One region of the [Limnothrix rosea] IAM M-220 genome, then DNA from elsewhere that is predicted to be linked to it. Evidence: riboswitches for the same ligand, from Rfam matches in the RefSeq annotation. Region 1 holds a riboswitch; the other holds the start of a gene.
The links. A riboswitch is a leader RNA that binds a small molecule or an ion and turns the genes downstream of it on or off. The one in region 1 is predicted to bind cobalamin.
Positions count from the first base shown of each region.

Region 2: linked by a shared signal. The riboswitch ahead of NIES208_RS06790 (TonB-dependent receptor) and the one ahead of metE (5-methyltetrahydropteroyltriglutamate--homocysteine S-methyltransferase) in region 1 are both predicted to bind cobalamin.

Region 1 is NZ_MRBY01000004.1:119,195-134,748, forward strand. It holds gene NIES208_RS03145 (hypothetical protein) at 1-182, shown strand, start outside; gene NIES208_RS03150 (hypothetical protein) at 194-421, shown strand; gene NIES208_RS18830 (hypothetical protein) at 441-608, shown strand; gene NIES208_RS03155 (hypothetical protein) at 620-1,123, shown strand; gene NIES208_RS03160 (hypothetical protein) at 1,120-1,593, opposite strand; gene NIES208_RS03165 (cation-transporting P-type ATPase) at 1,993-4,710, shown strand; gene NIES208_RS03170 (DUF29 domain-containing protein) at 4,720-5,160, opposite strand; gene NIES208_RS03175 (GNAT family N-acetyltransferase) at 5,329-5,808, opposite strand; gene NIES208_RS03180 (protein adenylyltransferase SelO) at 5,836-7,539, opposite strand; gene NIES208_RS03190 (hypothetical protein) at 8,024-8,752, shown strand; cobalamin riboswitch at 9,372-9,516, shown strand; gene metE (5-methyltetrahydropteroyltriglutamate--homocysteine S-methyltransferase) at 10,014-12,260, shown strand; gene NIES208_RS03205 (hypothetical protein) at 12,247-12,699, shown strand; gene NIES208_RS03210 (hypothetical protein) at 12,699-13,172, shown strand; gene NIES208_RS18335 (DUF29 family protein) at 13,184-13,441, opposite strand; gene proS (proline--tRNA ligase) at 13,513-15,318, opposite strand; gene NIES208_RS03225 (Uma2 family endonuclease) at 15,454-15,554, shown strand, end outside.
Region 2 is NZ_MRBY01000011.1:49,670-65,223, reverse strand. It holds gene NIES208_RS06795 (bifunctional diguanylate cyclase/phosphodiesterase) at 1-1,642, shown strand, start outside; cobalamin riboswitch at 1,827-1,977, shown strand; gene NIES208_RS06790 (TonB-dependent receptor) at 2,242-4,245, shown strand; gene NIES208_RS06785 (metallophosphoesterase) at 4,314-5,078, shown strand; gene NIES208_RS06780 (ABC transporter substrate-binding protein) at 5,069-6,325, shown strand; gene NIES208_RS06775 (iron ABC transporter permease) at 6,331-7,410, shown strand; gene cimA (citramalate synthase) at 7,595-9,208, opposite strand; gene NIES208_RS06765 (hypothetical protein) at 9,436-9,936, shown strand; gene psb29 (photosystem II biogenesis protein Psp29) at 9,997-10,737, opposite strand; gene NIES208_RS06755 (F0F1 ATP synthase subunit gamma) at 10,944-11,888, opposite strand; gene atpA (F0F1 ATP synthase subunit alpha) at 11,961-13,478, opposite strand; gene atpH (ATP synthase F1 subunit delta) at 13,583-14,140, opposite strand; gene NIES208_RS06740 (F0F1 ATP synthase subunit B) at 14,137-14,664, opposite strand; gene NIES208_RS06735 (F0F1 ATP synthase subunit B') at 14,806-15,291, opposite strand; gene atpE (ATP synthase F0 subunit C) at 15,417-15,554, opposite strand, start outside.

The sequences.
Region 1 (15,554 bases):
ACGAGTCACTTACTGTGACTACTTATGGTGAAACTTTATTAGATCCTTTAGGGGTTTACTATCAGCAACATCAAAGTTTTCCCGGTATTAATCTTCCGTTTACTGCCGCCAATAGTGAGCAGAGACGTTTGTTAAATCAAGCAAAAAATTGCTATGGCACAAGAGACTATTGCAATAACTAATATCAAATAAGATGAAAACCCAATCTATCGCTTTTTTAGCTCTGTTTTGTTTAGGGGTTGATCCTATTCAAACTTCTGCGCAAATTATTCCAGACAGTGTTTATTCCAGTCCTGCCGTAAATCAACATGATGAATGTCAAACTGCATTACGCAATGTGAAAGAGAAGGTTTCTAACGCAGGTGGATTTGTAGATCAACTATATTTCAGTAACGATTTTCAGTACCATAATCAACCTTAAATACTACGAGTCACTTACTGTGACTACTTATGGTGAAACTTTATTAGATCCTTTAGGGGTTTACTATCAGCAACATCAAAGTTTTCCCGGTATTAATCTTCCGTTTACTGCCGCCAATAGTGAGCAGAGACGTTTGTTAAATCAAGCAAAAAATTGCTATGGCACAAGAGACTATTGCAATAACTAATATCAAATAAGATGAAAACCCAATCTATCGCTTTTTTAGCTCTGTTTTGTTTAGGGGTTGATCCTATTCAAACTTCTGCGCAAATTATTCCAGACAGTGTTTATTCCAGTCCTGCCGTAAATCAACATGATGAATGTCAAACTGCATTACGCAATGTGAAAGAGAAGGTTTCTAACGCAGGTGGATTTGTAGATCAACTATATTTCAGTAACGATTTTCAGTACCATAATCAACCTTCTGGAGTTACTCGAAGAGTTTTTCTTTCACTTGGAGGAAGTGGAGCAGAAAATATTTTTAATTCTCCTATCTTTTTAACAAGCTTATCTCAAACTATATTTGATAATTGTTCATCGACAGGATTAGTGAATGTTCATATACCAAATCCTAATCGAGTTGATGATTATGGTTTAGTGAATGGAAAAGCACAAAAATTTGTTGACTGTTCAATGGAAATTCTTAGAAGAAATGGTCTCGGTATTGGAAGCTATATTTGGGGAGTTCAAGATTGTGCCTAGCAGTCACCTACAAGACCATATTCATGTCCGTATCGAATATTATGAAATGTTTTTTGACCGTTTTTGAAAATAGAGAAACTAGTCCAAGGATTTGCTGTATAGACTGAGCTAGCAGCTACTTGGTAAGTAAATTCATCAACACTTGATTTGAAAATGTGTACGCTACTGGATTGAACAACATCATATTGGACTTCTTCTAGTTTTATTGTCCGTCCATTAGACTTGTCATTAACCAAGATAAAAAACTTTTCTGGCGTATAGTAGCAGTAACCTGCTGGATCTATTGATCCTTCACTACATAAGGCAACTTTCACATCAGAATTATTCAAGCTGAGGTGTGAATCGTAATGCTCTGCTGTTGTGTGAGTTGCGCAGAATGGTAATGCATCAAAGGTCTGGGCTTTAACTCGATTGATACTAACAAATAAAGAGCCAGCAATCGCTGTACATATCAATGTAACTTTGTTCATCTTTTCTTTGTGTAACGGTGAAAAAGTAACGGGCTAATTTATCTTAAGTCAAAATCTCAAGTTGAAGTAAAACTACGAGATTTCCCGACTACCGCTTGATTAGCAATGGTTTTAAGTCTTTAGGAAATAGATTTTGTCATCCTTGACTTGATAGATGAGATAACGCTCCAATCAGAAAAAATATAGTTTGTGAAAATCTATGGGCGATCGCCCACCATCATCCCCTTTGAAAACTGCTTAAAAATTTTTCACAACAAGTTCAGAATTCCGCCAATAGATTATGGAGAGATATTTTCACCGTTAACAGGAGTGAAAGGTTTTGGTCGCAACAATTTAAGTCGATTCAAACGCGAGAAAAACTTATTAATATCGATAGGTATAGATCTCTAGTGAATCAAGATGGCGCGTGCAGATTCTCCTCGGCATTTCTACCATGACCAATCCATTAAAAACGTCCTTGCCGAGTTTCAGAGCGATTTAGAACAGGGCTTGTCCGCAGAAAAGGTCGCCCAAAACTATGAAACCTACGGCTGGAACGAACTAACCTTTAAACCCGGAAAACCAGCATGGCTCAGGTTCCTACTGCAATTTAATCAGCCTCTCCTCTACATTTTGCTATTGGCTGGCGCGGTAAAAGCGTTCCTCGGATCTTGGACAAATGCCGCCGTAATTTGGGGGGTTACCGTCGTTAATGCCGTTATCGGTTATCTCCAAGAGGCTAAAGCTGAAGGGGCGATCGCCTCCCTTGCGAAAGCAGTAACCACAGAAGCCCATGTGTTGCGGGACCATCAAAGGTTACGCGTCCCTTCCAAAGACCTTGTACCGGGGGACATTGTGCTGTTGGCATCGGGGGATAAAGTCCCCGCAGATCTACGGTTAGTCAAAATTCGTAATCTGCAAATTGATGAATCTGCCCTCACCGGAGAAGCGGTTCCCGTCGAGAAAAGCACCGAACTTTTAGCCTCTGATACGCCCCTCGCCGAACGGAATAACATGGCCTATGCGGGCAGTTTTGTGACCTTTGGGCAGGGACGCGGCATTGTGGTTGCCACAGCGAACGCCACAGAAATGGGACAGATTTCCCAATCGATGGAAAAGCAGGTCAGTCTCCAAACCCCCCTCACCCGCAAGTTCTCTAAATTTAGCCGCACCCTCCTCTACGCCATTTTGACCTTGGCGACCCTGACCTTTGCCATTGGTTTGGGACAGGGGGAATCTTGGGTTTATATGTTTGAGGCGGCGATCGCCCTAGCGGTGAGTGCCATTCCTGAAGGGTTGCCCGCAGTGGTGACCATTACCTTGGCGATCGGGGTAAATCGCATGGCCAGCCGTAATGCCATTATCCGCAAACTGCCAGCCGTAGAAGCCTTGGGGAGTGCGACAGTAGTTTGTTCCGATAAAACCGGAACCCTCACCGAAAATCAAATGACGGTGCAGGCCATTTATGCCGGCCAACAGCATTATGTCGTTAGTGGTGGGGGTTATAGTGCGAAGGGAGAGATTTTCCCCCGGGAGGATCAAGGGGCAAGTTGCCACCTAGATGACGCATTACCCCACACCTTAGCCGAGTGTTTATTAGCAGGGTTGCTGTGCAATGACTCCCAACTGAAACAGACCGATGATGATTGGTCGGTGGTCGGCGACCCAACGGAGGGGGCGTTACTCAGTTCGGCGGCAAAAGTCGGGTTTAGCCAAGCGGGATTTGCCTCAAAAAAACCCCGTTTAGATGTGATTCCCTTTGAGTCGGACTATCAATACATGGCGACGCTCCACGATGGAGAAGCGCGCACAATTTACGTGAAAGGGTCGGTGGAATCGCTCCTCAGTCGTTGTGATCAGATGCTTAATGGGCAAGGTCAATTAATCGCCCTAGAGCCCAGCACCATTACCCAGGTGGTTGATGAGATGGCTGCTCAGGGTTTAAGGGTCTTGGCTTTTGCGAAAAAAGAAGTGGATCATCATCAGCATTCGGTGGTGCATGAAGACATCGCTGCAGATCTAATTTTTCTCGGTTTGCAAGGGATGATCGATCCACCACGACCGGAGGCGATCGCCGCCGTCCATGCCTGCCAAAAAGCCGGAATCCACGTCAAGATGATCACCGGTGACCATATTAAAACAGCCCAGGCGATCGCCCAACGGATGGGAATAAGTGCAGCAGGGGAAGCCACTGCGTTTGAAGGAAGGCAGTTAGCCACGATGGCAAAAGAGGAGTTGCGCAATGTCGCTGAAACGGGTTCCGTATTTGCCCGCGTTGCCCCCGCTCAGAAATTACAACTTGTCGAAGCGCTCCAATCCCGGGGGAATATTGTGGCGATGACGGGGGATGGCGTAAATGATGCCCCTGCCTTGAAACAAGCCGATATTGGCATTGCCATGGGGAAAGGCGGCACAGAGGTAGCCCGTGAATCCGCCGATATGCTCCTCACCGACGATAATTTTGCTTCCATCGAAGCCGCAGTCGAAGAAGGTCGCACCGTTTTCCAAAATCTCCGCAAGGCGATCGCCTTTTTATTGCCTGTCAATGGTGGCGAATCGATGACCATTTTGATCAGTGCTTTATTGGCGCGGGATTTACCGATTTTGTCATTGCAGGTGTTGTGGCTAAATATGATTAATTCCATCACCATGACCGTCCCCCTCGCCTTTGAAGCGAAATCCCCAGACATTATGCAGTCTGCACCGCGCAACCCCAATGAACCGCTGATCACCCCACTATTATTGCGACGAATTTTGTTGGTGTCTGCATTTAACTGGGTGTTAATTTTTGGGATGTTTGAATGGGCAAAATCCACCACTGGTGATGTCACTGTCGCGCGAACGATGGCAATTCAAGCCCTAGTCGCCGCGCGGGTGATTTATCTCCTCAGCATCAGCCAACTTGGTAGAAGTTTGCTCTCTTACTTGCAAGGCAAAACTAAAGAAATTACCAATGCGCCCTTTTTAATCATTGGGATTGTGGCGGCGATCGCCCTGCAAATCGTGTTTAGTCAATGGAGTTTAATGAATCACCTATTTGAAACAGCACCATTAACGTTTAAGCAAGGATTAATTTGTCTCATACCGATGTTGCCGATGCTGCCTCTCGCCATTTTGGCTAATCGTATTGATCCTTAGCTTGAAGAGCTATGAATTATCCAAAATTTTGTCAATGCTGTAGGAGCAATTCGCAGGAAAAGCTTGCAGTGGTAAACCTGTTTCCGCCTTAGCACGCCGACGAGCAGTGTCATAAGCAGAGTCGAGAATAGTGATGAGATAGGGTTTTAAACTGGGTGAATCTTCGAGATCATCAATAATGCGGCGGCGATGTTCGATAATCGACGATTCCCAGCTACCAGATCGTTTTTCTGCTTGAACATCCCATTTCAATAAATGCATGAGTAGAATGATCAAATTACTCTTCAAACGATGGCGATCGCGTTTTCCCATAGATTCAATTTCGTCAATTAGGCATTCCCAATCAACGGACTCATACTCCCCTGAACGCAGTTTTTGCACAGTTAGTTGTAACCAAAGTTGATAGTCTTCGTCGTAAGCAACGTCTAGAGTAGTGCGAGTTTGAGTCATCGTAGAACAGAGAAACTATTAAACTTACAACTATTGTAGTTGTCGATAACTCTTGTTTGCTCCATAGACCTTCACTACTGAGCTGGCTAGAGTGCTACTTCAACCCAGCTTTTCAGGGTTATAACATCATCATTCAATGGCAATATCTTGGCGATCGCCACTGGCATTTTAATTTCGTTTCATCGTGAGTGAACCATTGCTTTTTCTAATAATCTCAAATCCAAAACGTTCGTAAAGCCGCACAGCTGGATTGCCTACGGAAACGCTTAACGAAACAGATAACCTCCCCAACTCAGATGCAAATAAATGAGTTAGCAATTGAGTCCCTACGCCTTGACCACGATATTCAGGAAGAACCGCAATACTAAGTTCGGAGGTGTTGTCGTCTACGTAGCCATAGCCCTGATGTCCTGCTCGCGGCGAGCGTAGCCATACCGCACCAATAGGCTGGTTGGTTTGTGTCTCGCTCCCAAGAAAACCGCGATCGCCCTCACGCCCCCAACCTTGAACATAGGAAGCTAGTTCTGGAGTTTGGATGATGTCTCGCGGTAAAGGAGCATGCTCCGGAGGGATATAGATGGCGTGATACAACATTTCCCAAAGAAATGGCTCGTCTTCTAATGCGAGGGGGCGAATGATGTAATTCATTGTCTCGGTTCCCATTTAGAGGAGTCTTTAAGACGAACAACTGTAGTGGGACACGCCGCCAGTATTAAAAAATTCTGCAGGTCTGAGACGGTAATATTTATCTTCTACTGCTTGGGATTGCTCGTCATAGGGATGGCTCAAAACTTCCTGTAACTCTTTCACCAAACTATAATCACCCTGCATTGCTTGCTCGTAAGCCGGCACGATTAACCATTCGCGCCACGCATATTTCGGATTAACTTGTTTCATTTTTGCAGAGATCTCAGCCAAGTCTCCTTCATTTATGAGGCGATCGCGCCAACCGTCTAACCAAGCCTGCCATTGCCCATCCAGTTGCGGAGAAGTATTACCATAAAAGCTCTTTTTCAGTGGCGCAATATCCTCTGGGATGTGGGATAACTCGCGGAATAAAATGGTGAAATCCACCTCTGTTTCGAGCATTAACTCCATCAAGGTTTTCACGGTGGATTGATGATATTCAACTAAGCCAAGTTTCGTCGCCCACACAGTTAAAATTTGCCCTTGCATCACTTCAGCAAAGCCACGGCGCACCTGATCAAAACGCTCTAGAGCTGCATCTTTTTCTGCGATGAGCAACCGCACCGATTGCCAAAACATATGAAAATTTGCTTCTGCGGCGGTGGGCTGATTAAAGAAAGCAAACTTTTCGCCACCACCAGTCCAAGGCTGAAACTGAGGGTCAAAATTTTCACAAAATCCAAAGGGGCCATAGTCGAGGGTAAAGCCACCAGCGGCGCAGTTATCGCTATTAAAATTTCCTTGGCAATAACCGACCCGCAACCAATTCGTTACCAGTGAAATTAAACGCTGACGGAATAGCCTTAGTAGCTCAACTAATTGATCTGTAAACGCAAGGTTTTGATCAATCTCACTGCTGTATTCCCGTTCAATTAAATGGGACACAATCATGCGCAACTCTTCCAAGGCCTTGGGATGGGCATTACTGCGAGCACGACGGGCAAACAATTCTATCTGACCAACCCGCAAAAAGGAGGGCGCAACACGGGTCGAAATGGCGATGGGATTATCCACTAAGACATCCGGCTCATAGGAATAAGAATCTTCGGAATACCAAGGCCGTTTGATGGTGTCCGATTTAGAAACATACAGGGTCAAGGAGCGCGATGTGGGCACACCCAAAGCATGCATATATTCCTGCGCTAAAAATTCCCGTACACTGGAACGCAACACTGCGCGACCATCAGCACCACGACAATAGGGCGTTGGACCTCCGCCTTTAAGCTGCATTTCCCAGCGCTCGCCATTAAATACCCCTTCAAAAATCGAAATGGCCCGACCATCACCGTAGCCATTGCCCGTACCGAAAGGACATTGCTGAATATATTCCGTGCCATAAATCGACAGAGCATAACCCGTCGCCCAACCATAGGGACGCATCGGCTCATGGGCAGGGGCAATATCCCCAGAAAAAACTTGGCGGAATTTTTCGTCAAAGGCCAGCTCATCGCTCAATCCCAGTTCTTTAAAGAAAGTGCTGCTATGGGCAACATATTCCGGCTCTGTGAGAGGCGTGGGTTTGACCGGAACAAAATGACCAGAAAAAACCTGACGGGCGCGGCGATCGTCACCATCTTCCGTGGCATCAGGATCAGCATTGAGATTATCCATCAGGGAATAATCCGCCAACTGCACAAATTCATCAAAAGTTGTGACGCGGGGTTCAGCAGATAGTTGGGATGGATGTGACATTGTTGCACCCGTATTTTTGGGAAAGGTTTGCGTTCCATTAAGGACTTTATAGAAGCTAGCATACTCAATGCGGCACTTATTAATCTGCTGATTCGTCGGTTATGGAAGTGTAAGAGGTTATTTCGGGGCTACTCCCATCCAACTTTTGAGCGTAGCAACGACTTCTTTGAGGGCAATGTCTTGACGATCGCCATCCTTGTTTTTTTTCCGACTCCTACTTTTTTATTCTTGAGGGATGTTCTAGGAACAATTTCACAAAGAATACTGATTAATCCGACATATATGAGCTTGACTAAAATTACTACTTTAGGACTATTTCCGAATGTGAATTCAATAAAAATCTTAGGGCTATTTTGGCAGGAATCAGAAATGAAAATATATGATTAAGGATTTAAATGCATTTTTTATAATGCATTTTGGTCAGGATATTTGAAATGAATTTTCCAATTACAGTTTAAGTATAACTATTAAGACATAGTAAAACATGCATTTAAGTAAAGCAAAAATAAATTTAATCACATATTTTTTAGGGGGAATATCCATAAGTCTAGTTTTAACTAGTATTCTTGGTCAGATGATGAGATTTTTCTCTAGCCAAAACAGATGGCAAAATATTTTGTCTACAATGTTTTATGTTGATAATGAAAAAAATATACCTACTATTTTCTCCTCTTTTTTATTACTTTTTGCGGCGAGTTTGCTTCTGATAATTGCCTATGATCAAGTCAAGAGGGGATTAGTCTCGCGCTACTGGTGGATATTAGGATTTGGTTTTGCTTTTATGTCACTGGATGAGTGGCTTTCGTTTCATGAGCGACTAATTGAACCTGTACATAATTTCTTCACTAGTCGTTTGAACGTAGAGCACTTGGGTCTTTTTCGATTTGCATGGGTGATTCCAGCTATTATTTTAATTATTTTCCTAGTGCCATATTTCTATCCTTTTTTGAGAATGTTACCTCATCAGACGAGTAAAAAAATTATTCTTGCAGCTTCAATTTTTCTATCAGGAGCTATCGGCACTGAGTTGATTGGGGGCTATTTTTTTGCATTATATGGCTCTAACAATTTTTCCTATAGCATGATTACAACTGTTGAGGAAAGCTTGGAAATGGCTGGCGTAATCTTGTTTATTCGCGGGTTGATGATGTTCATTCAAATGTCTCAGGCTGGGAGCATTATGAATGATAAATCTTCTAAAGAAGCTACTTAAATAAATTTATTGATTATATTGTTAATGCAATGACGTAGTAAATAATTAAATTTCAACATAAAGAGTGAAAATACAACGACTCAAAGCTGTTGATTTTCGACTCTGTGTGCATATGCAATTAATTAAAGGGCTTCTTGTACTCAATCTTTAATTTTCAAAGTAACGTCTTCCATGCAGTATCTTGGCGATCGCCCCCAGTTTTTGACGGGACTTCAAGGGAGATTTTTCAATAAAAACTGTACCGAGACAAAAGGCGATCGCCCTGCAAATCGTTTTTTAGTCAATGGAGTGTGATGAAGCATTTATTTAAGACAGCACCTCTCACCTTCACCCAAGGATTAATTTGTCTGATGCCGATGATTGCCCTAGCGATTTTCACGAATCGCCTTGAGCCCTAAACGTGACAACTGGCATAACGCCTAGAAAACAACAATATATCTGCAACAAACAAGAACACTCTATTTTTTTATCTCCCCCTAAGATTACTATTTCGCCATCAGAAAATAGCCCCATCATTGAAAAAATTAAAATAACAAAAGCCACAGCTATTTCAATAACACAAAAATCCACCATAAAAGAACCACTTTAAATCACCATTTTCTTCCAGCTTCCACTCAAAGTGGTAAGATAAATTATCGGTTCCGATGGGGAGCAGCCATCAGACGCAAGGGGGAAAGAGTAGTGCAAATCTACCGCTGTCCCGCAACTGTAAAGAGAAATACTATTCTCCAAGTCAGAATGCCCGCCGAAAATCAACCCGTTACATAACATCTGCGAGGTACAGGTGATGCTAAATCCAGCTTTTTTTCGATCTTTTTACTTACGCCGTCATTACATAAAGTTCCAGTCCTAGGCTCTCCCTAAGACTGAATATTGCCGATTATTAGGCTGCTTACGACCTTTTTGGGATTGGTTGAAATCCTTGCTGTGCTTGATTTTGCTTGTCTTGCCGCAGGTTACCCAATCGAGTGCGTGGCATTTTGTCCCTAGGCTCTGCCCACAAAGGAGCATTTCTCCGTGGCATGGCTTGGCGAAATATGGCGCACCCCAAAAATAGCACCTCTAAGGCAAGTAAAGATTGCCATCATCAGGGTTTATCTACTTGGAGATTTTTCCTTTAAACCCGTAGCAAAATAAGGGCAAGACTGTGCTCAAAATCATCCTATTTTTTATTGATGAATAGGCTCGGTTTTGCTTGTCAAAATTTGTTTTGAAAGTTATTGATTTTGTTGTTTTTATTGAAATTTAGGACGTTACAATTATGACGATTCAAACTGCAACTTTGGGTTATCCTCGCATTGGCAAAAACCGCGAAGTGAAGAAGGCTTTGGAGGCTTTTTGGCGGGGGAAGTCAGACGCGGAAACTTTGTTGAAAATTGTCCGTGGGATCGAAGCGGATAATTGGCAAACCCAACGGGATGCTGGCATTGATCATGTGGGGGTTGGTGATCATACTCTTTATGATCATGTGTTGGATTGGACTGTGCGGCTGGGTTTGATTCCTGAGCGTTTTCGTCATTTGTCTGGGTTGGAGCAATATTTTGCGATGGCGCGGGGGCGGGATGGGATACCGGCTCTGGAAATGACGAAGTGGTTTGATACGAACTACCATTATCTTGTGCCGGAAATTGCGGCGGATGCTAAACCCCAAGCCAATTTTGAGGATTTTTTGGCGACTGTGGGGCGATCGCAGATTATTCTTGGCGATCGCCTGATGCCCATTATCCTGAGTCCGATCACATTGTTAAAACTGAGCCGCGTCGAGGGCAACTTTGCCGCGCACCTCGATCAACTACTGCCCCTATATGGTGACCTCCTCAATCAACTCAAAGCCATGGGGGTTACGGCGGTGCAACTCCATGAGCCAATTCTCGTCACGAGCGAAGCTAACGATCTACAAGAGGCTGTGACGAAAACCTATCAGCAACTGGCCCAAGCGGGTTTAGCCATTCACCTCGTTACCTATTTCGACGATTTGGGAACGGCCTATCCTTGGGTAAAAGCATTGCCTGTCGCGGGTATTAGTCTCGATTTTACGCGGGGTAATAATCTGGAATTGTTGCAACGCCACGGTTTCCCCGCCGATAAGCGGTTGGGCGTGGGCATTGTGGATGGTCGTAATATCTGGAAGATTCGCCCAGAATCGGTATTATCTACGGTGAAAGCCATTCAAGCGGTGACGGAAAATTTTTGGATTCAGCCCTCTGCTTCCCTGCAATTTGTCCCCCACGATGCTGCCAGAGAAACTAAATTGCCGGAGCCGCTGCGTAATGTTTTGAGTTTCGCGGCGCAAAAGCTAGGGGAAGTGGTTATGGTGGCCAAGCTGCTTTCTGGGGATGATGCCAATGCATCGCTCACGACTTTGCAAGCCCAATGGTCAGCGTTTGAAAAATTTAGTTCGGCGAATACGCAGGTGCAGGCTGCGCTGAAAAAATTAACGGCTGATGATTTCCAGCGATCGCTCTCCTATACATTGCGGTTAGATCGCCAACTGCCCCTGCCCGCTTTACCCACCACCACCATCGGCTCTTTTCCCCAAACCTCCGAGGTGCGGCAGCTACGGGTGAAATATAAGCAAGGAAAATTGACTGAGGCTGAATATCAAGCCGCCATTGATGCCCATATTGCTGACTGTATCAAGCTCCAAGAGGACATCGGCATTGATGTGTTGGTGCATGGGGAGTTTGAGCGGACGGATATGGTGGAATATTTTGGTCAACAGTTATCGGGATTTGCGTTTACGACCAATGGTTGGGTGCAAAGTTATGGCAGCCGTTATGTGCGTCCGCCGATTATTTTTGGGGATGTGGCTCGCCCTCAACCGATGACGGTGCGGGAATTTAAGGTGGCTCAGGCCTTAACGGAGAAGCCGGTTAAGGGGATGCTCACGGGGCCTGTGACAATTCTCAATTGGTCTTTTCCCCGGACAGATATTTCGCGGCAGGAACAAGCGTTCCAGATTGCTTTGGCGCTGCGGGAAGAGGTGGCGGACTTGGAGGCGGCGGGTTCACTGGTGATTCAGGTGGATGAACCGGCGTTACGGGAAGGGCTACCGCTGAAGTTGGAAAATTGGGGTGAATATTTGACTTGGGCGGTGGATGCGTTCCGGTTATCGACGGCGATCGCCCAACCCCAGACCCAGATCCATACTCACATGTGTTATTGCGAATTTGGGGACATTATCCAAGATATCGAACGCCTTGATGCGGATGTCATTTCCATTGAAAATAGCCGTAGTAATAACCGCACGTTGCAGGAAGTGACGGCAGCGGGCTATTCCCATCAGGTGGGCAATGGGGTTTATGACATCCATAGTCCGGTAGTGCCGACTACGGAGCAGTTAACGCAGCAATTGCAGGCGGGCATTCAGACTTTACCCCTCAGACAAATTTGGGTAAATCCAGACTGTGGGCTAAAAACGCGCCGTTGGGAGGAGGTCGTCCCGGCATTGAAAAATATGGTGGCGGCAGCGCAGAAATTGCGGGGGGAAGCGAATGCAAAGGCCTAATGACCTCTGGCAAGGACGCTCTGGTCACTGGCAACATCGCTTTATTCAGCACAATATTTTGCACCTTGGGTACACCGCTTGGGCTGGTTATCTCAGTGGCGGACGAGGTGTGGTGATTTGTGAGGTTCGGGAGGCGATCGCCCCCACCATGGATTGGCGCATTGATACTTTAGATTTTCGTCAGGAATATGTGCCGCACAGGCAAGTGGCGCAGCGGTCCTCGGCGTTTAATTTAACCAGCGAGCAGGTCTCGATCCTGTTGCCGGCGATCGCCACCTATGATCCCACCGAAGCCATCGTGATCACCATCATCAGTGACTGTGGCATCGAGATAAATTTAATCCGCCAGACCAAGATTCCCCCCCGTGATTGTTACCACCAAATGCAACGGCGTTGGGCAGAATTTCAACTTGGCGAGAATCGATCGGAGAGGTGCTGATGAGCGAAATTCCCACGACCCCTGATTGGCAGCAAGATTTTATTGCCACCAATTTGCTCGCCCTTGGTCATAATGCTTGGACAGGCTATTTAGGCGGCGATCGCGGTGTGATTATTTGCAGCACGAACTCCCCTGCCATGGGCATCACCGGCGAAACATTCCAAACCCATTTTGTACCCCGTTCTCGTCTGGCAGCCTGCTTAAATGCTTGGTTGGCCGCGCCCGACACGGTGATTTTACGCCACCATTTTATGAATGCCCACATTCTAGAAGCTGTGGATACCTACGATCCCAGCACCGACTTAATCTTTCTCTTGGAAGCAGCGAATCAGGTCACATTTTTTAACCTTAAAAATCTCCCGATTACGCCCCCCCAATGTTACGAGCAAGTTTGTAAAATGCGGGATGAATTTCCCTTGCCATTCACTCCCAGACCCATTCCCTCAGGTCGGATTAGCGAATATGAAAAGTAGCACTTTTTGAATCAAGCATGCCTAATTTTTGGGTTGTGAGTTGGGGCTTCGGTCACGACTCCAACCCAATTTTTTATGGTTTTATTAACTCCATCATCTAGGGCAATAGCTGGGCGATCGCCTTTACCTATAGACTCAATTTCACCAATTAAATTTTCCCAATCTACGGCTTCATAATGACCTAAACGTAACTTTTCTAGGGTTTGTTGCAACCATAGTTGATAGTCTTGATCGTAGGCTGTACTTGGAATAATTGGGGTGTGAGTCATAGCAATTAAAAAGGGAAATCGTCTCAACCTAGATTAATGATAACGACTTCCCTTTTTAGCGTGATTTGAGCTTATTTTGTGGCTTCGTCTACCCAGCCTTTGATCGTAGAAACTACTTGATTGAGCGGCAGATCTTGGCGATCGCCCTCTTTTCTTTTGACAACTTCAACCAAGCCGTCCTTGAGAGATTTTCCAGTAACCACACGGAAGGGAATACCAATTAATTCAGAATCTTTAAATTTCACGCCCGCCCGTTCTTTGCGGTCATCGAGAATGGTTTCGACACCTGCCGCATTGAGTTCGGTATAAAGTTTTTCTGCCGCTGCCATTTGGTCGGCATCTTTAATATTCGGCACGACAACCACCGCATGATAGGGGGCGATCGCCACAGGCCAGATAATGCCATTTTTATCGTAGGATTGCTCCACTGCTGCCTGAGCCAAACGGGAAACCCCCACGCCGTAACAACCCATCACTAACGGCTTCGTTTTGCCATCTTCGTCGGTAAAAGTTGCCCCCATCGCCTCGGAATACTTCGTGCCCAATTGGAAAATATGACCCGCTTCAATACCCCGTGCTGTTTGTAAGGTTTGGCTCGGATCATGAACCGCGCGATCGCCAGCCATGGCGAGACGAATATCAACTTTCAATTTAGGCAAGGTAAACTCAGAACCCCAGTTTGCACCAAGGACGTGGAAATTGGTTTCATCCGCACCCGTAACAAAGTTTTTCAGGTCAGCGGCAGTTTCATCCACCATGCGCAGAAATTTGCTTTCAATCTCCTTTGAACCCGCAATATATTCATCTGCTAAACCGGGAGAAATATAGCCAAGCGGTAACGGTTTTGCCGCCCATTTTTGTTGCGCATCGGCATCGGGAACCGTTAACGAAATAATAGTTTTAGCTTTGTAATTCGGCGCAAGTTTTGTGAGTTCGTTGGTTAATTTCACTTCGTTAACATCTTGATCGCCACGCATCGAAATTAAAACCAAAACCGTTTTGCCGTTGTCATAAACCACTTGATACAAGACATTTTTCACAATTGCGGTGGGTGAACAATCAAGCAATTCACTTAATGTGGCGATGGTTGCAGTGTTGGGAGTTTCTCGCTTTTCGTAACTGGTGAAGGGAGACTCAACCATATCGGCAGGCAAAGAAACGGCTTTCTCAGTATTAGCAGCATATTTTTCATCGTCGGTGTAGAGAATTTCATCCTCACCCGCTTCCGCCAAAATCATAAATTCCTGCGAGCCAGAACCCCCGATCGCCCCAGAATCTGCCTCAACCGCCCGAAATTCCAGACCACAGCGGCGCAACATATTACGGTAGGCCTGATCCATTTCGGCGTAGGTTTCCTTGAGACTTTCCTCGTTGGCATGGAAGGAATAGCCGTCTTTCATAATGAATTCCCGACCACGCATCAAGCCAAAACGGGGACGAATTTCATCGCGGAATTTGGTTTGAATTTGATAAAGATGTTGGGGCAGTTGGCGATAGGACCGAATCATATCCCTCGCCACAGCGGTAATCACTTCTTCGTGGGTGGGACCAAGACCTAGCTCGCCATCAACGCGATCCGTGAGGGAAAACATGATGCCTTCAGCTTTCGTGTAGGTATCCCAACGGCCAGAGTCTTTCCAGAGTTCGGAGGGTTGGAGCTGCGGTAACAGGGTTTCCTGTGCGCCGGTCGCGTTCATTTCTTCCCGGACGATCGCCGACACTTTTTGCAACACTCGCCACATCATCGGTAGATAAGCATAAATACCACGGCCAATCCGACGAATATAGCCCGCCCGCAATAGGAGCTGATGACTGGGAATCTCTGCATCAGCAGGAACTTCTCGGAGGGTGACGAATAAACTTTCTGAAAGGCGCATGATTTCTCTATTTTTTTGGCGATCGCTGTTTAACCATCGTTCATTATGGGTCAATTTTCGGCATTTCGATAGGGACTTGTTTGAGTTGTGCCAAAATTAGAGCAAAGGCTGGCAATGTTAAGGGAGAAAATCGCAATGGTTGCAACTGTTTCACGGGGCATGACCCTTGAGGAATATCTGGCTTACCAACCGGAAGATGACGCTATCTATGAATTGGAAAATGGGGAGTTACGGGA
Region 2 (15,554 bases), on a different contig from region 1:
TGGTGGCGCACCAAGCTTACCGAAGGAATATTGTGAGGCCGTTCATGGACTAGAAAATGGCCCAGAAGTAGGTTCCTGTGGCACTTCGACCTATACAGGGAAACGTGTACTGGTGGAAAATATTGAGACAGATCCAAAATGGGCAAAGCTAAAGTCCGCAGCCCTGCCCCATGGCCTACGGTGTTGCTGGTCAGAACCTATTAAAAGTTCTTCAGGTGAAGTATTAGGAGCCTTTGGGATGTATTACAATCACCCGGCTCTACCCAATGAAGAAGAATTGAATGATTTAATTTCTGCGGCGCGATTGGCAAGTATTGTCATGGAGCGGGATCATGCCCAAAAACGTATCCGACAACTAGCATACACAGACATCCTGACTGGGTTGGCCAGTCGAGCCCATTTGTACCAAACCGTTGAAGCCTCAATTCAGGGGTATAAACGTTATCACCATCGTTTTAGCTTGCTATACATCGATTTAGATGATTTTAAAGGGGTGAATGATAGCCTCGGTCATGATGCGGGAGATTTACTACTAAAAGAAATCGCAAAACGTCTTCAGGTGGTTTGCAGCAAGTTGGATTTTGTCGCCCGTCTCAGTGGTGATGAGTTTTGTATTGTTCTTAGGGACATGGAAAAGGAGGAATACTCTGCGGCGGCGATCGCCCAGCGTTGCCTAAAACAAATTTCCTACCCCCTTGAACTATGCGGCAGATACATCACACCAGCCTGTAGCATCGGCATCGCTAATTTTCCGGAAGATGGCACAGACCTTGCCACCCTCCTCAAAGCCGCAGACACCGCACTCTATGCAGCAAAAGCAAAGGGCAAAAACCAGTATGTTTTCTACGAACCAGAACTCACCAAACAGGCCGAATATCGATTCCAGATTGAGCAGTATTTAAGACAAGCCATCGAAAAAAAAGAATTGTATCTTGTCTTCCAACCTCAAATTCACCTTAAAACAGGAAAGATAGCCGGTATTGAGGCCTTAGCGCGGTGGCATCACCCGACACTAGGTAATATTCCCCCCCAAGATTTCATTCCCACAGCAGAAAGGATTGGCATGATTAAACCCCTAACGGAATGGGTTTTAAAAACAGCTTGTAAGCAAGTAGCGAGCTGGCATCATAAAGGTTTTGCTGTTTCGCCGATGTCTGTCAATATATCGCCAGAGCATTTTCTCGATAATGACTTTGTACCGTTTATCCAACATCTTTTAGAAGAGACAAAAATAAAGGCCAAACATTTAAATTTAGAAGTGACAGAAAGCGTTGTCCAAACAAATCCTAAAAACCTAGAAGTTTTCCAGCAGCTAAAAAGTTTAGGTGTTTCCATTGCCATTGACGACTTTGGTACGGGTTTTTCATCCTTTGCCTCTTTAAAACATCTCACCGTAGACTATCTCAAGCTTGATAAATATTTTATTGACGACATGGCTATTGATCGCAAATCTCAAGTTTTATTGAGGTCAATGATTGATATGGGACATAATCTAGGCCATGGCATTATTGCGGAAGGCGTAGAAACGGTAGAACAAGTTCAGATGCTCCGTCAATTAGGTTGTGATGTGGCGCAGGGCTATTTGTTTAGTCGGCCTTTAGAGGGAAAAAAAGTGCCGAATTTTCTACGGGATAAAATCTAATTTTAATAATAGTTTGGTATCTAGTCTAAAGAGCAAATGGTTTCAATCTGGCATGATTGATTTCGATAAAAGGATCTGATGTTTTTTTATATTTAATGAAGGTGGCGATTTATTTAGAGAAAAAATATTTCGCTTCTACATCTCTCTTAAACTGGGATTTTCAAAAAAAGGCGATCGCCTACTGTATAATAATGGCTTCATCGGTTTTGTCGAGGATCAGTCGGCAAAAGTAAAGGGGAAAGCACGGTGCAAATCCGTCACTGTCCCGCAACTGTAAGGAAGATTAGCGATGCTAGCTTCTAAGTCAGGATGCCCGCCGAGAGACCCATACATATTATTTATTCCCATCTGCGAGGTACGGATGAAATACTCTTATTGCATGCCATTGCAAGTACGACTTTTTTTGACAATTTATGATTCTGAATCGCGTTTCTGCTGTCGTTTTTAATTCCAGAAACATTTAGAATTTTATCTTTATTTTTCTTTTATCATCTCGTTTTTTTTACTTTTGTTCTATTTAGAGCTTAGGTGAAAAAGATGTTTTAGGTGAGTCGGAATGCCCTAGTCAAAAATCAATATTTAGCTTCTATTCTGTATTAATGAAAATCAAATCTTTACCCCTTGCGACTCTTATTCTTGTAGCAAGTAATGTCGCGGCGATCGCCCAGACCGAAACCCCAGAAATTCTAGTTGATGAGACCCCAGAAGGAGTCCAGATTATTCCCATCAATGAAGCAGAGAACTTCGATTTCGAGTTTTCGATTATCGATGAAATTCTTAACCAACCCATTTACGCACCTTTCCGTCAAGAAGGAACCGTCCAAGATTCTAGCCGCCCCGCATATGTAATCAATCGTGAACAGATCGAAGCTCAAGGCTATCGCACTGTCAATGAAGCTTTGAAATATTTTCCCGGCGTTTTTGTTGACAGTACCGCAGGAGTTCAGCTTGGCGCACAGAGTGCCCAGATACTCAGGGGCGCTAATTCAAATTCTCAAACTCTGATCTTGCTTGATGGTCGTCCCATTAATACTTTTAATGTAGGGACATTTGATCTTTCAAATTTAACCACTAGCAACGTTGAGCGCATCGAGTTACTGCCTGGCGGCAGTTCGACTTTATTCGGTTCTAGTGCAATCGGTGGTGTTATTAATATTGTCACCCGTCAGCCTGAATTGAATGGGGGATGGAGCGCAACAATTGGCGGTGAAATCGGCACACTAGGCTACAACAACCAAGAAGTTGCGGTTAATTATGGTGGTGAAAAATCTACAGTTCGTCTCGCTTATAATCGCACTGCAGCAGAAAATGATTTTGATTTTAAATTAGAAAATTTGGGTTTATCTGGTACTAGGGAAAATGCCCAAGCAGAGATTCAAAATCTCAATTTTCAAGCGACAAGTCTACTCGGCGATCGCCATAAACTCAGCTTTAACGGTCTTTACACAGACAAAGATATTGGTGTGCCGGGAGGCTTTCCCAACCCAGCCCTTGAGCAATTTGCTGAAGTGGAAAATTGGTTACTTTCACTCCAGTTAGACTCACGCTTAGGAAATGGTGATGACTCCACATTAATCACGAGAATTTTTGCAGATTTTGCAGATAATCTAGATAAAAATCCAGCGGGTCCTTTCCCCTTCACCTTTATCACTGAAAATGAATCTTTTGGGGGACAAATTCAGCACAATTGGCAATTTGCAAAAAATCAAAATATCACCTACGGCTTTGATTACCGTTCTGAAGACATCGTCGCGAAAAATGCCTTTGGGACTTTATATGACGGCAACTTAAGTCAAGGGGCAATTTTTGCCAACTATACTGCCGGAATAACGCCAGAACTCACAACAACTCTTGGTTTAAGACAAGATTTCAACAGCTTGGCTGAAGGATCCTTTACCTCCCCAAGTGCCGGTCTACTGTGGCAAGCAGGAGAAAACACAAGTATCCGAGCTAATTATGCACGGAACTTTCGTACCCCCACTTCTACCGATTTATTTTTTCCCGGCAGTGCAAACCCCAATTTAAAACCTGAAATTGGCAATAGCTTTGATATTGGTATTGATCAAAAGTTTGGTCGCAATGCTTTGCTCCGTTTAACGTATTTTAACAACACGATTGATGATGCCATTGTTTTAGACCCAACCTTTACACCTTTTAACTTAGGTAAAGCCCGTAACCAAGGATTAGAAGCTGAACTTACTGTCCAATTGTCAAATTCGGTGTATGCGTTTGCTAATTACACAATGAATAACTCTAAGATTCTTGAGGATTCGAATGCTTCAGTGATCGGTAATGAAGTGAGATTTGCGGGCACTGATTTTTTTAACATTGGTATTGCCTATGAAAATCCACAGGGTTTTTATGCTGGACTTTTTGTCAAACATGTTGGCGATCGCCTAACCAATAACACCAATACAGCATCTCTAGAATCCTATACAACGGTTGATCTTCGTACCCGTTACGCGATTACTGACAATGTTAATCTCACAGCTAGTTGGGAAAATATCCTCGCAGAGGACTACATTACTTTTTCTGGTTTCTCTGGAGATTTTCCCGGTGTCGGCAGTCGCTTCCAAATTGGCGTTAATGCAACGTTTCGCTAAGTAAAAATCGTCAAAATGTCACTTGCTAGCATGGTGAGTGGCACTTGATTTTCTCTGGGTTAAATAACATGGTCAAAATTGCCCAAATCACAGATACTCACCTCCTTGCTGATAAGGAAGATGCCATGAGAGGTGTCCAAACTTGGTACTCACTAGAAAAAGTTTTAAAGACAGTAAAAAAAGTAGTACCGGAACTAATTCTTTTAACTGGAGATTTAGCCCACAATGGTGAAAAAGCAGCCTATGAACACCTCAAAAATTTAATTGATCAGACGAAAATTCCGGCTTACTGGCTACCGGGAAATCATGATAATTTTCAGCGGATGCAGTCTGCATTATCCAGCCAATATCTTCATGCGCAAAAGTGTTTTCAGCACAAAAATTGGTGTTTTATTCTCTTAAATTCTTGCCTAGAAAATGCTCAATATGGTGAAGGGACTTTGGCAAAAACAGAACTTGATTGGCTCGTAGATAAACTTAACGCCCATAGGGGAAAACCAACGGCGATCGCCCTGCATCACCACCCCGTCGATACCGGCATTGATTGGCTAGAACAAATGTCTGTTTTAAATTCGTCAGCTTTTCACGAGATAATCAGACAATATCCCCAAGTAAAAGTTGTTTGTTTTGGACATATCCACCATCAGCTGACGGTGAGGCAAAATGGCATTTATTTTTTCGGGACTCCTGCCACCTGCACACAGGTCACTCCAGCCCACTGTAGGGAGATCGAAGGCGAAATTCAGCTTTGGCAACAACCGGGATTTAGAGTAATTGACCTTAAAGATAATGGAGCAGTTACGACGGAGGTACAGCGCATTCAATGGTTTTAAGTTTTACATTTTTAAAATGTTGGCGATCGCCTCAATTACTGATTCCAAAGCAACAATATTTTTGGCCTTCTAAAACGGCTTTAATTATTATTAGTTTTGGCATTTTATTATCAGCTTGCCAGTCAGCAACAGAAAAACCAACCCTGAGTGCCCATGACCATTGCGTTGAGGAGTTCGATGCCACTGTTGACTATTTTCCAGAAAAAGTTGAGCCGTATTATGCCCAAGGATTTACTGTCGAGTATCATCCCAACTACAAGCTCGTCACAGTCAAACAGCCCTGGGAAGAAGCCGCTGTCGATTTAAACTATGTTTTTGTCCAATGTGGCACACCTGCACCGACCCATTATCCTGAGGCAACTATCGTTGAAATTCCGAGCCAACGGGTTTTGGCTATGTCCACTACCTATTTGCCCCACATCGAAAAGCTGGGGCAACTCCATGCCCTAGTCGGAGTGGGCGATCGCCGTCTAATTTACAGCGAAGTAATCCGCGAGAAAATCGTCGCAGGAGCAATCCAAGAAGTGGGCGATTTACAACCTGACGCGGAAAAAGTCTTAAATCTACAACCCGATGTCATCTTAAGTTATCGCCTCGATGACGGTGAAAATAGCCGTTTCGAAACCCTAAAATCCCTTGAGCAAACTATTGTGCTTGATGCTGCCCACCTCGAATCAACGCCCCTCGGTCGCGCGGAATGGCTCAAATTTACGGCATTATTGTTTAATCAAGAAGCCAAAGCAAATCAAGAATTTGCGGCGATCGCCCAACGTTACCAAGAGCTAGTCAATAAAACGGCGACACTGACAGAGTTACCGACAGCATTTAGTGGCTCCCCCTTTCAAGGCGTTTGGTATATGCCCGCCGGGAAAAGCTATGTCGCACAATTTTTCCGGGATGCCGGGGCAGATTATCTCTGGCAAGATTCCGATTCGCGCCTCAGTTTACCCCTCGACTACGAAGCCGTTTTAGCAAAGGCAAAAGACGCTGATTTTTGGCTAAATCCCAACCAAGACTGGCGCACAAAAGCCGATTTACTCAGGGAAGATCGTCGCTACGACCTGTTAAAGGCGAGTCAAACCAAGCAAGTTTATATTGCCAACGCCCGCCTCAATCCCGAAGGGGGCAATGATTTTTGGGAAAGTGGCACAACAAATCCAGATATTATCCTTGCTGATCTGATTAAAATTTTCCATCCAGAATTATTACCCGACCACGATCTTTTTTATTATCGTCAACTTGATTAATCTTTGTGAAAGTCCCGCTCCAACAATCTTTTTTTGTTCGTCAGCTAACAGTTTTAGTTAATTTATTACAGTGGCGATCTTCTTCCTATATGGGAATTTTAGGGGGATTAATAGGCCTATGGTTTTGTTTGTTTAGCGTCAGTTTATGTTTGGGTTCTGTCACGATTCCGATGCATCATGTGTTGGAAATCATTTTTTTTCGACCGACTGAATCAACGGAAGTTTGGCAACAAATCATCTGGCAACTGCGATTTCCCCGGGCGATCGCCGCCACTTTTGCTGGAGCTGCTTTAGGGATTGGCGGCATTCAAATGCAGACTTTATTTAATAATCCCCTAGCGGGACCCTTTGTGCTGGGCATCAACTCTGGTGCAGGTTTGGGCGTTGCCCTTGTCATTCTCGGCAGTGGTTTTGTTGGCGGTGTCGTGGGTAGTTTTAGTATTGCCCTTGCCGCCAGTTTGGGTGCGATCGCCGTATTGAGTTTAGTGTTGGCGATCGCCCGCCGCGTTCCCCACCATGCCACCCTATTAATTTTGGGATTAATGTTAGGCTATGTCAGTAATTCTTTAGTCACAATGCTGCTGCATTTTAGCCCTAGTGAAGCCATGCGTCTTTATCTTAGTTGGACATTTGGTAGTTTCGCTCAAATTCAGCGGGAGCAGTTACCAATTTTTTCGATTTTGATTTTTTTGGGTGGCATTATGGCCTACTGTTCAGCCAAGGCTTTAAATGTCCTTTTATTAGGCAAACAATATGCCCAAAGCTTGGGTTTAAATATTAGAAAAACCCGTCGCCAAATTATCATTAGTACCGCTATTTTATCGGGGACTGTCACGGCATTTTGTGGCCCGATTTCCTTTATTGGCTTAGCGGTTCCCCACCTCTGTCGCTATTTGCTCAAAACCGTTAATCATCGCCTGCTCATTCCGGCGATCGCCCTCATGGGAGCCAGCCTTGCCCTCCTCGCCGACATCATCGCCCAGCTGCCCGGTAGCCAACTCACGTTACCGCTCAATACCGTGACAGCCCTTTTCGGTGCACCCATTGTCATGGCCATTATTTTACGCCGCCACCGCTCGATCTAACTTAACCTAAGTTCGGTTTAGGAATGGTCTAGAATGACGACGCGGTGAAAGGGAGAGCGAGTGATGGGGAGATTTTTCATGCAAACAATTGTAGAGATCAAAAAATGCGAGTAGCAGTTGATTCCCCGTGTCTCCTTTTCTCTGAAGCATTGAGGCGAAATCCTTAACCCGAACTGAGGTTAGCCTACAGCGAATGGACAGGTAAAGGCACAGACGGATAGGGCGAATGCATCAACAAGCCATATTCGATGCCCTCCACCACAGCACGATAGGATGCTTCTAAAATATTCTTTGACACCCCCACCGTTGTCCACCGGGTTTGGCCATCGCTCGACTCCACCAACACCCGCGTTTTCGCCTCAGTGCCTGCCGCCCCCTCTAAAATCCGCACTTTGTAATCGGTCAAACTAAAGGTGGCGATCGCCGGATAAAATTTCGTTAAAGCCTTACGTAAAGCCGAATCCAACGCCGCAACAGGGCCATTCCCTTCCGCCGCCTCTAGTAATTTTTTACCGTGAACTTCCAACTTAATGGTGGCGATCGCCAGACTCGCACCATCCCCCACATCACAATTCACATGGAACCCCTGCAAAGAAAAGAACTCCTGCCGTTGCCCCAAAGCCGACCGAATCAGTAACTTAAAACTCGCCTCCGCCGCCTCAAATTGATAACCTTCATGCTCCAAATCCTTAAGCTGCTGGAGAATTGCCCGACATTCAGGATTATCCTTATCCAGCTCAATACCAAAACTCCGCGCCTTCGACAAAATATTACTCAGCCCCGACTGATCCGAAATCACAATCCGCCGTTCATTACCAATCGATTCCGGTGGGATATGCTCATAGGTCAACGGATTTTTTTGCACCGCCGACACATGGATGCCACCCTTATGGGCAAAGGCCGATCGCCCCACATAAGGCGCATGTTCATTGGGCGCAAGATTCGCAATTTCACTCACTAAACGGCTAGTCGCAGTTAAACGCCCTAAGGCAGCGGTCTCCAAACATTGGTAGTTAAGCTTAAGCTGTAACGTTGGGATGAGCGTACAGAGATTGGCATTACCACACCGTTCACCATAGCCATTAATGGTTCCCTGAACCATCGTCGCACCAGCCTGCACCGCCACCACCGCATTAGCCTCTGCCATGCCCGCATCATTGTGGGTGTGAATCCCTAAGGGCACTTCTAGATCCGGTAATTTTTCACGAATTTCTACAATAATTGCGGTCACCTCATGGGGCAATGTGCCGCCGTTAGTATCACATAAAACAAGCCACTCAGCCCCGGCGATCGCCGCCGTTTTTAACGTTTGCAGCGCATATTCAGGATTATTTTTGTAACCATCAAACCAATGTTCCGCATCATAAATTACCCGACGACCTTGACCTTTCAAAAACCGGATACTATCGTCGATCATCGCTAAATTTTCTTCAAGGCTAGTGTGCAGACCTTCCGTGACATGTAGATCCCAAGACTTCCCAAAAATTGTCACCCACAAAGTCTCAGCAGCCAAAATTGCTTTTAAAAGCTTGTCATCCTGAGCCGCGAGCTGGGGACGACGAGTCGAACAAAAGGCCACAACCTGAGCCTGCTTCAGGGGATTTTCCCGCAAATGCCAAAAGAACTGGACATCCTTCGGATTTGCTCCCGGCCAGCCCCCCTCAATGAAAGGCACACCCATGTCATCCAAGGTTTGGGCAATACGAATTTTATCTTCAAAGGATAACGATAAACCCTCGCGCTGGGAGCCATCTCGTAGCGTTGTATCATAAATCCAAACCCCTTGATTACTAGCCATAGACCGCCCTACTACCAAAAGAATGGAGTTAATTCTAACAACTGTCGTCATCTCCCTTGGTCAGGAGGTCTCGAAACAAAAACATTAGAGATGTTTATTTAAACTAATTGTTAATTGGTAACAGTTTGCCCAAAAATTCCGGCGATCGGCTATCAAAAAAGAAAGCTGTACGTCGGATACACTAGAGATTCATGTCTTGTTTTGCTCGTTATAAATCTGTAATCACAATGGCTAGTCACTTAGGTCGCTGGGTATGCGCGTTTTCAATTGCTGGAAGTTTAGTCAGTTGTAATCCCTGGACCGCTTTTTCCCAACAGGATGATCCGCCACCGCTTCGTGTCGCCCGCAACGGTAATGCCTCCATAGCGGCGATCGCCTCCCTGAAAAATTTAGAACAAGGTACAGAAATCAGAATTCAAGGCACCGTTGCTCAAATTGCCCCTTTCATTAGAGGAGGAGCCTACAAAATCACAGATTCCACTGGCAGCATTTGGGTCATTACAGAAACTTCACCACCAGCATCCGGCACAAAAATTCAAGTGGGGGGACAACTCGAATTTCACAATTTGCAGGTAGAGAGCAGTAACTTTGGCGAAATCTTTATAGCCGAGAGTGAAACCTTTACACCCACCGATAACGAGCCCCAGCTAATCAATGAAACCAAGCCACCGAAAAAACTAAACCTTGAGTCCTACCTATTGCCCCACAAAGAAAACAATAAAAAATAGAACCCAAGGCATCTCAAGAGCTTAGAGTTTTAAAATTAGGATTAGGCTAGTCGCAGCAGTTTACTCCGCAGGAGAATCTGTAACCTCAGCTTTCGGTTGGGTTTCTTCAACATTGTCTGCTGGCTTATTGGCCTCTGCCTCCGCCTTTTCACGACGCTTACGCTCAGCAACTAAAGCATCCTCAATGACAGCTAAAACTTGCGTCATTTTTTCAAGATTACTACGGTAAAGATCAAGATCTTTTTTCATTTTTTCACCGGGCAAATTCATCGCCTCGGTTAGTGTGGAAAGCATCTCATCTCGCTTATCAGCATCTTCGATCAGAGCCGGCTCAGCCTCACCTAAAAATGTATACAGTCCAATCGCAAACAAGCGACTATATTTGAATTTCTCATTCTTGGCGATCGCCTCCACCTTTGACCACAGCTCCCCAGCACCCTCAGGAGGATTATCCCGGCTAAAACAATCAATCAGTTGTTGACCAGAACACCGTTTTGCCAACTCCACCAGAGCAGTAGCATCATTCTTATAGGTTTCTGGCGCATCACCAACAGCCTGACACATCGCATTAAAAATAGAAGCCTTATCAGACTCAGGGCGATAGCCTTGCATAAATCGTTCAAAGGACGTTACTACCCCAAGGGCGAAAAAAGGGTCATAACGAAAATCAACATTGACCGAAACTAAGTGCATTTCCACCAAAAGCTCTTCTACCACCCGACGGAAAATCGAGTTAATTGGGCGGTTATGCTGACGATAAAAATCCCGCTTGGCATCAGAAACTGTACGAATTTGACTCACGAATAAAACCCTAAGCTGATAGTTCAATAATATATTGTTACGTTTTCAGAGGGATTTGCCAAGGTAAATGACTTTAATTAAAATTTTATTTTGCTAAATAAGCTCTCAACTTGTTTTATTTCTGCCACAACAAAATAATTATTTTCCATAAAAAAAGAGTGGCCGAAACCACTCCCTTAAAATTAATAAAACTTGGCATTCAAAACTTACAAAGCATTAGCACCTGCAACAACTTCAGCTAGTTCTTGAGTAATTGCCGCTTGACGAGCCTTGTTATAAGAACGAGTCAAATCTTTCATTAACTCACTAGCATTCTCACTAGCATTATTCATGGCAGTCATTCGAGCAGCTAGCTCACTAGCAGCCCCTTCTTGTAAAGCTCGTAATAATTGATTACTGAGATACAAAGGCAACAAAGCATTCAAGATATCTTGGGGAGCTTGCTCAAAGATCATGTCCTTCGATAATTCCTTTAGCTCAGCCTGAACGGTGGAACGTTCAACTTGAAATTTACCACCACGGGTAACCAGATTAAATGTCTCATCATCAGTATTTGTTAGAGCTTCTGGAATCAGAGGCAACAAAGTCTGAATAACAGGTTGAGAAGTAATCAACGAAACAAATCGTGTGTAGATCAATTCAATCTTATCGACACTACCAGACAAAAATAGAGACAATAATTCGTCAGCAATTTGTGAAGCTTCAGAGGCAGACGGAATCTGCTCTAAACCAGCATAGGTTTTACTGATAGGTACATCTCGATTTTGGAAATACTGAACTGCCTTACGACCAACGAGCACAAAAGTATATTTAATCCCTTGTTTTTCTAGCTCTTTAGCGCGCTGTTCTGCTTTACGAATAATGTTAGCGTTATAACCACCACATAGTCCGCGATCGCCTGTAATCACAAGTAAACCAATAGACTTAACATCGCGTTGTTTTAAAAGAGGCAAATCTGCTTCTTCTAAACGCAGACGGCTCTTTAGACCATACAAAACTTGTAATAATGTATTGGCAAAAGGACGAGTCGAGGTTACCTGCTCTTGTGCCCGGCGGACTTTTGCAGCCGCAACCAGACGCATCGCTTCGGTAATTTTTTTGGTGTTTTTCACCGATTGGATTCGGTCACGAATTCCCTTTAGGTTTGGCATAGTTAATATCCCTTAGTTCGACCCCAAGTCACCCACCTTTATTTATGCCAAAGGTAGGTGACCCATTAATAGTTATGCAGAAACAGAGAAAGCTTGCTTTTGCTCGGCGATCGCCTCTTTGAGGAGAGTTTCTGCCTCATCAGTGAGCTTCGCTTCAGCCGCAATAATTTCACCATACTTAGCTTTACTCGTCGCTAAATATTGACGTAGGCCAGTAGTGAATTCAACCACCTGATCAACAGGAATCTCATCAAGGTAACCATTCAAGCCAGCATAAACAATAGCAACTTGCTCAGCAACAGAGAGAGGAGAATTTTGAGGCTGCTTAAGAATTTGACGTAGGCGCTGACCACGAGCCAACTGATTCTGAGTCGCAGCATCAAGATCAGAGGCAAACTGTGCAAATGCTTCCAGTTCAGCAAATTGAGCCAATTCAAGCTTCAACTTACCGGCAACCTTCTTCATGGCTTTCGTTTGTGCCGCAGAACCGACACGAGAAACAGAAATACCCGCGTTAATTGCAGGACGGAAACCAGCATTAAAGAGGTCAGAAGACAAGAAGATTTGACCGTCAGTAATCGAAATAACGTTTGTCGGGATATACGCCGATACGTCACCCGCTTGGGTCTCAATGATCGGTAATGCCGTCATACTACCACCACCGAGCTTATCGCTGAGCTTTGCAGCACGCTCAAGAAGACGAGAGTGCAGATAGAAGACATCACCAGGATATGCTTCACGTCCGGGTGGACGACGGAGCAAGAGAGACATTTGACGGTAAGCCTGTGCTTGCTTCGTCAAGTCATCGTAAACCACAAGTGTTGCTTTGCCTTTGTACATAAAGTACTCGGCGATCGCCGCACCAGTATAAGGCGCGAGATATTGAAGAGTGGCAGGATCATTAGCATTAGCCGCAACCACAACAGTGTAGTCAAGAGCACCTTTAGCTTCAAGAGTTGCAACAACCTGCGCAACAGTAGAAGCCTTTTGACCAACTGCAACATAGACACAAACCACATCTTGATCAGCTTGGTTAATGATAGTGTCAACAGCAACAGCAGTCTTACCAGTTTGGCGGTCACCAATAATAAGTTCACGCTGTCCACGACCAACCGGAATCATCGCATCAATCGCAGTAATACCTGTCTGCATTGGTTCATGAACAGAACGGCGATCAATAATGCCAGGCGCCATGAACTCAATCAAGCGATTATCAGTTGCGGCAATGTCACCTTTACCATCGAGCGGACGAGCAAGGGCATCGACAACACGACCAACAATGGCATCACCAACAGGGATTTCAGCAATACGACCAGTAGCTTTAACATTGCTACCTTCCTGAATATCACGGCCATCGCCCATCAATACCGCACCCACATTATCCTCTTCAAGATTAAGGGCGATACCAACTGTGCCATCTTCAAACTCAAGAAGTTCGCCTGACATAGCTTGCTCAAGACCGTAGATACGGGCGATGCCATCACCGACTTTAAGCACGGTTCCTACATTATCGACTTGAACCTTTTGGTCATAAGACTCAATTTGTTGACGAATAATACTACTAATTTCGTCGGGTCTAATATTAATCATGTCTATACTGCTATATAACGGTTAATTTGAGGGACAGTCTATAGAGACACTTTAAACTCAAGGAGTTTCATAGAATCGCCCTACCTAGGGAGCAATGGAAAATATTAATTTGTACTTAATAAACCCATGCCAATCCGTCGAAGTTGCCCTTTCAGGCTGGCATCGAATACCTGAGAACCAACTTTAATAATCACGCCACCAATCAAGCTGGCATCAGTCGTGATGTCTAGTTCTACATTATTCGCACCAGTTATTGATTTAACTTGATCGACAATCGCATCCTCTTGTTCACGGTTTAAAGCCGTTGCACAAGTGACTTTAGCTAAAACAATATTTTTCAACTCTCGTTGTAATGCGATAAACCGCTCAAAAAGAGCCTCCGCAAAAGCAATGCGACGGCGATCCACCAACAAGAATAGAAAATTTAAAAAATAAGCGTCAACATCTTTACCGCAGATGCTCGCCAAAATACCTTTTTGGTCTTCGGCATCAAGCAGAGGATTAACGATAAAAGAGCGGAATTCCTCTGATTCCTTAAATGCAGCGAGAAAAGACCGGGAATAGTCAGCAAAGTCATCCACTTTGCCTATATCCTTCGCCAGAGACATTAACGCCTCAGCATAAGGCTCGACCAATTGAGCACTCATTGCACTTCCTTTCATGAGTTACCTCCTAGCTGAGCAATACTACGATCAATCAGTTTCGACTGGGAAGCATCATCAAGGCGATCTCGCAATTCACTCTCAACCCTTTCTAAAGCAAGCTGTGCAATACGCTGCTTCAGATCAGCAATTACTTTTGCCTGCTCGTTATCAAGCTCCTTAACAGCATTAGCCTTAAGTTTCTCAATTTCTTCACGTCCTTGAGCTAAAACATTAGACTTAGCTTTCTCAGCCGAAACTTGTGCTTCCTCACGGATAACCTGAGCCTGCTGTTGAGCCTGCTCAAGATCCTTTTGCGCCTTAGTCAACGCAGCTTTCGCACTATTCATGCGAGTTTCTGCATCTTCTAAGTCAGCAACAATTTTTGCTTTACGCTCATTTAAAAGATTGCTAATGAACTTCCGTCCGTAAACGAAAAGAAGCACAAGGATAATCCCAAGATTGACAAGATTCGCTTCAAAAATATCGAAGTTTAAATGAAAACCACCCTCTGATGCGGTGGCAAAATAGGAAAAAAATCCCATGATATCGCTCTACCTCAGCGTTATTTTGCTTACGGTGTGTACATCTAAAAAGCGATGGATAACCACTCAATTGAAACTAAATTTCAACAGGCTTCCATCTCAGCAGCGAAAAAAACCTATGAACTTACTCGAAGCAAAGTCTTAAGATCCAGCTCCAATGAGCTTTTCAACAATCTGACTAGTCAGCCCGTCGACATCTCGCTCTAAGGATTCAAATGCAGACTTGCGCTGCGCTTCAATTTCTAAGGCAACCTTTTCTCGTTCAGCTAAAGCTTGCTCCTGAGCAAGCTTCATTTCCTTAGCTACAACTTTTTGAGCATCTGCCTGAGCCGCCGCGATCACTTCTTGAGCCTCTCGACGAACATCACGCAATTCTTGCTCATATTGAATAGCAAGGCTTTCTGCCTTTTCTTGGCGCTCTTTCGCTCCTAATAAATTTGTTCGGATATAATCCGAACGCTCATCAATTACTTCACCAATAGGCTTGTAAAAGAGCTTATTCAGGACAGCAGCCAATACAAGAATTTGAATTGCCATCAAAGGCAGAGTTGCATCAAAATCGAAAAGACCACCCTCTGCGGTTTTTTCCACTGCTTCTGTTGCTAAAAAAAGTGTCCAGTGCGTCATTATTACTTGACCCCACCGTATTTGGGTCTATGAATCGGTTTGTATATTTTAGAGAATTACTCCTAAACTTCGGAAACCAAAGCAAACTCAGGCCAATTGAACATGGCCCGAGCCTTCACCAAAATTTATGCAAAAGGATTTGCGAAAAGAAGAATTAGAGCAACAACGAGACCATAAATGGTAAGAGATTCCATAAAAGCCAAAGTTAGAAGCAGTGTGCCGCGAATTTTACCTTCAGCTTCAGGCTGACGAGCAATACCAGC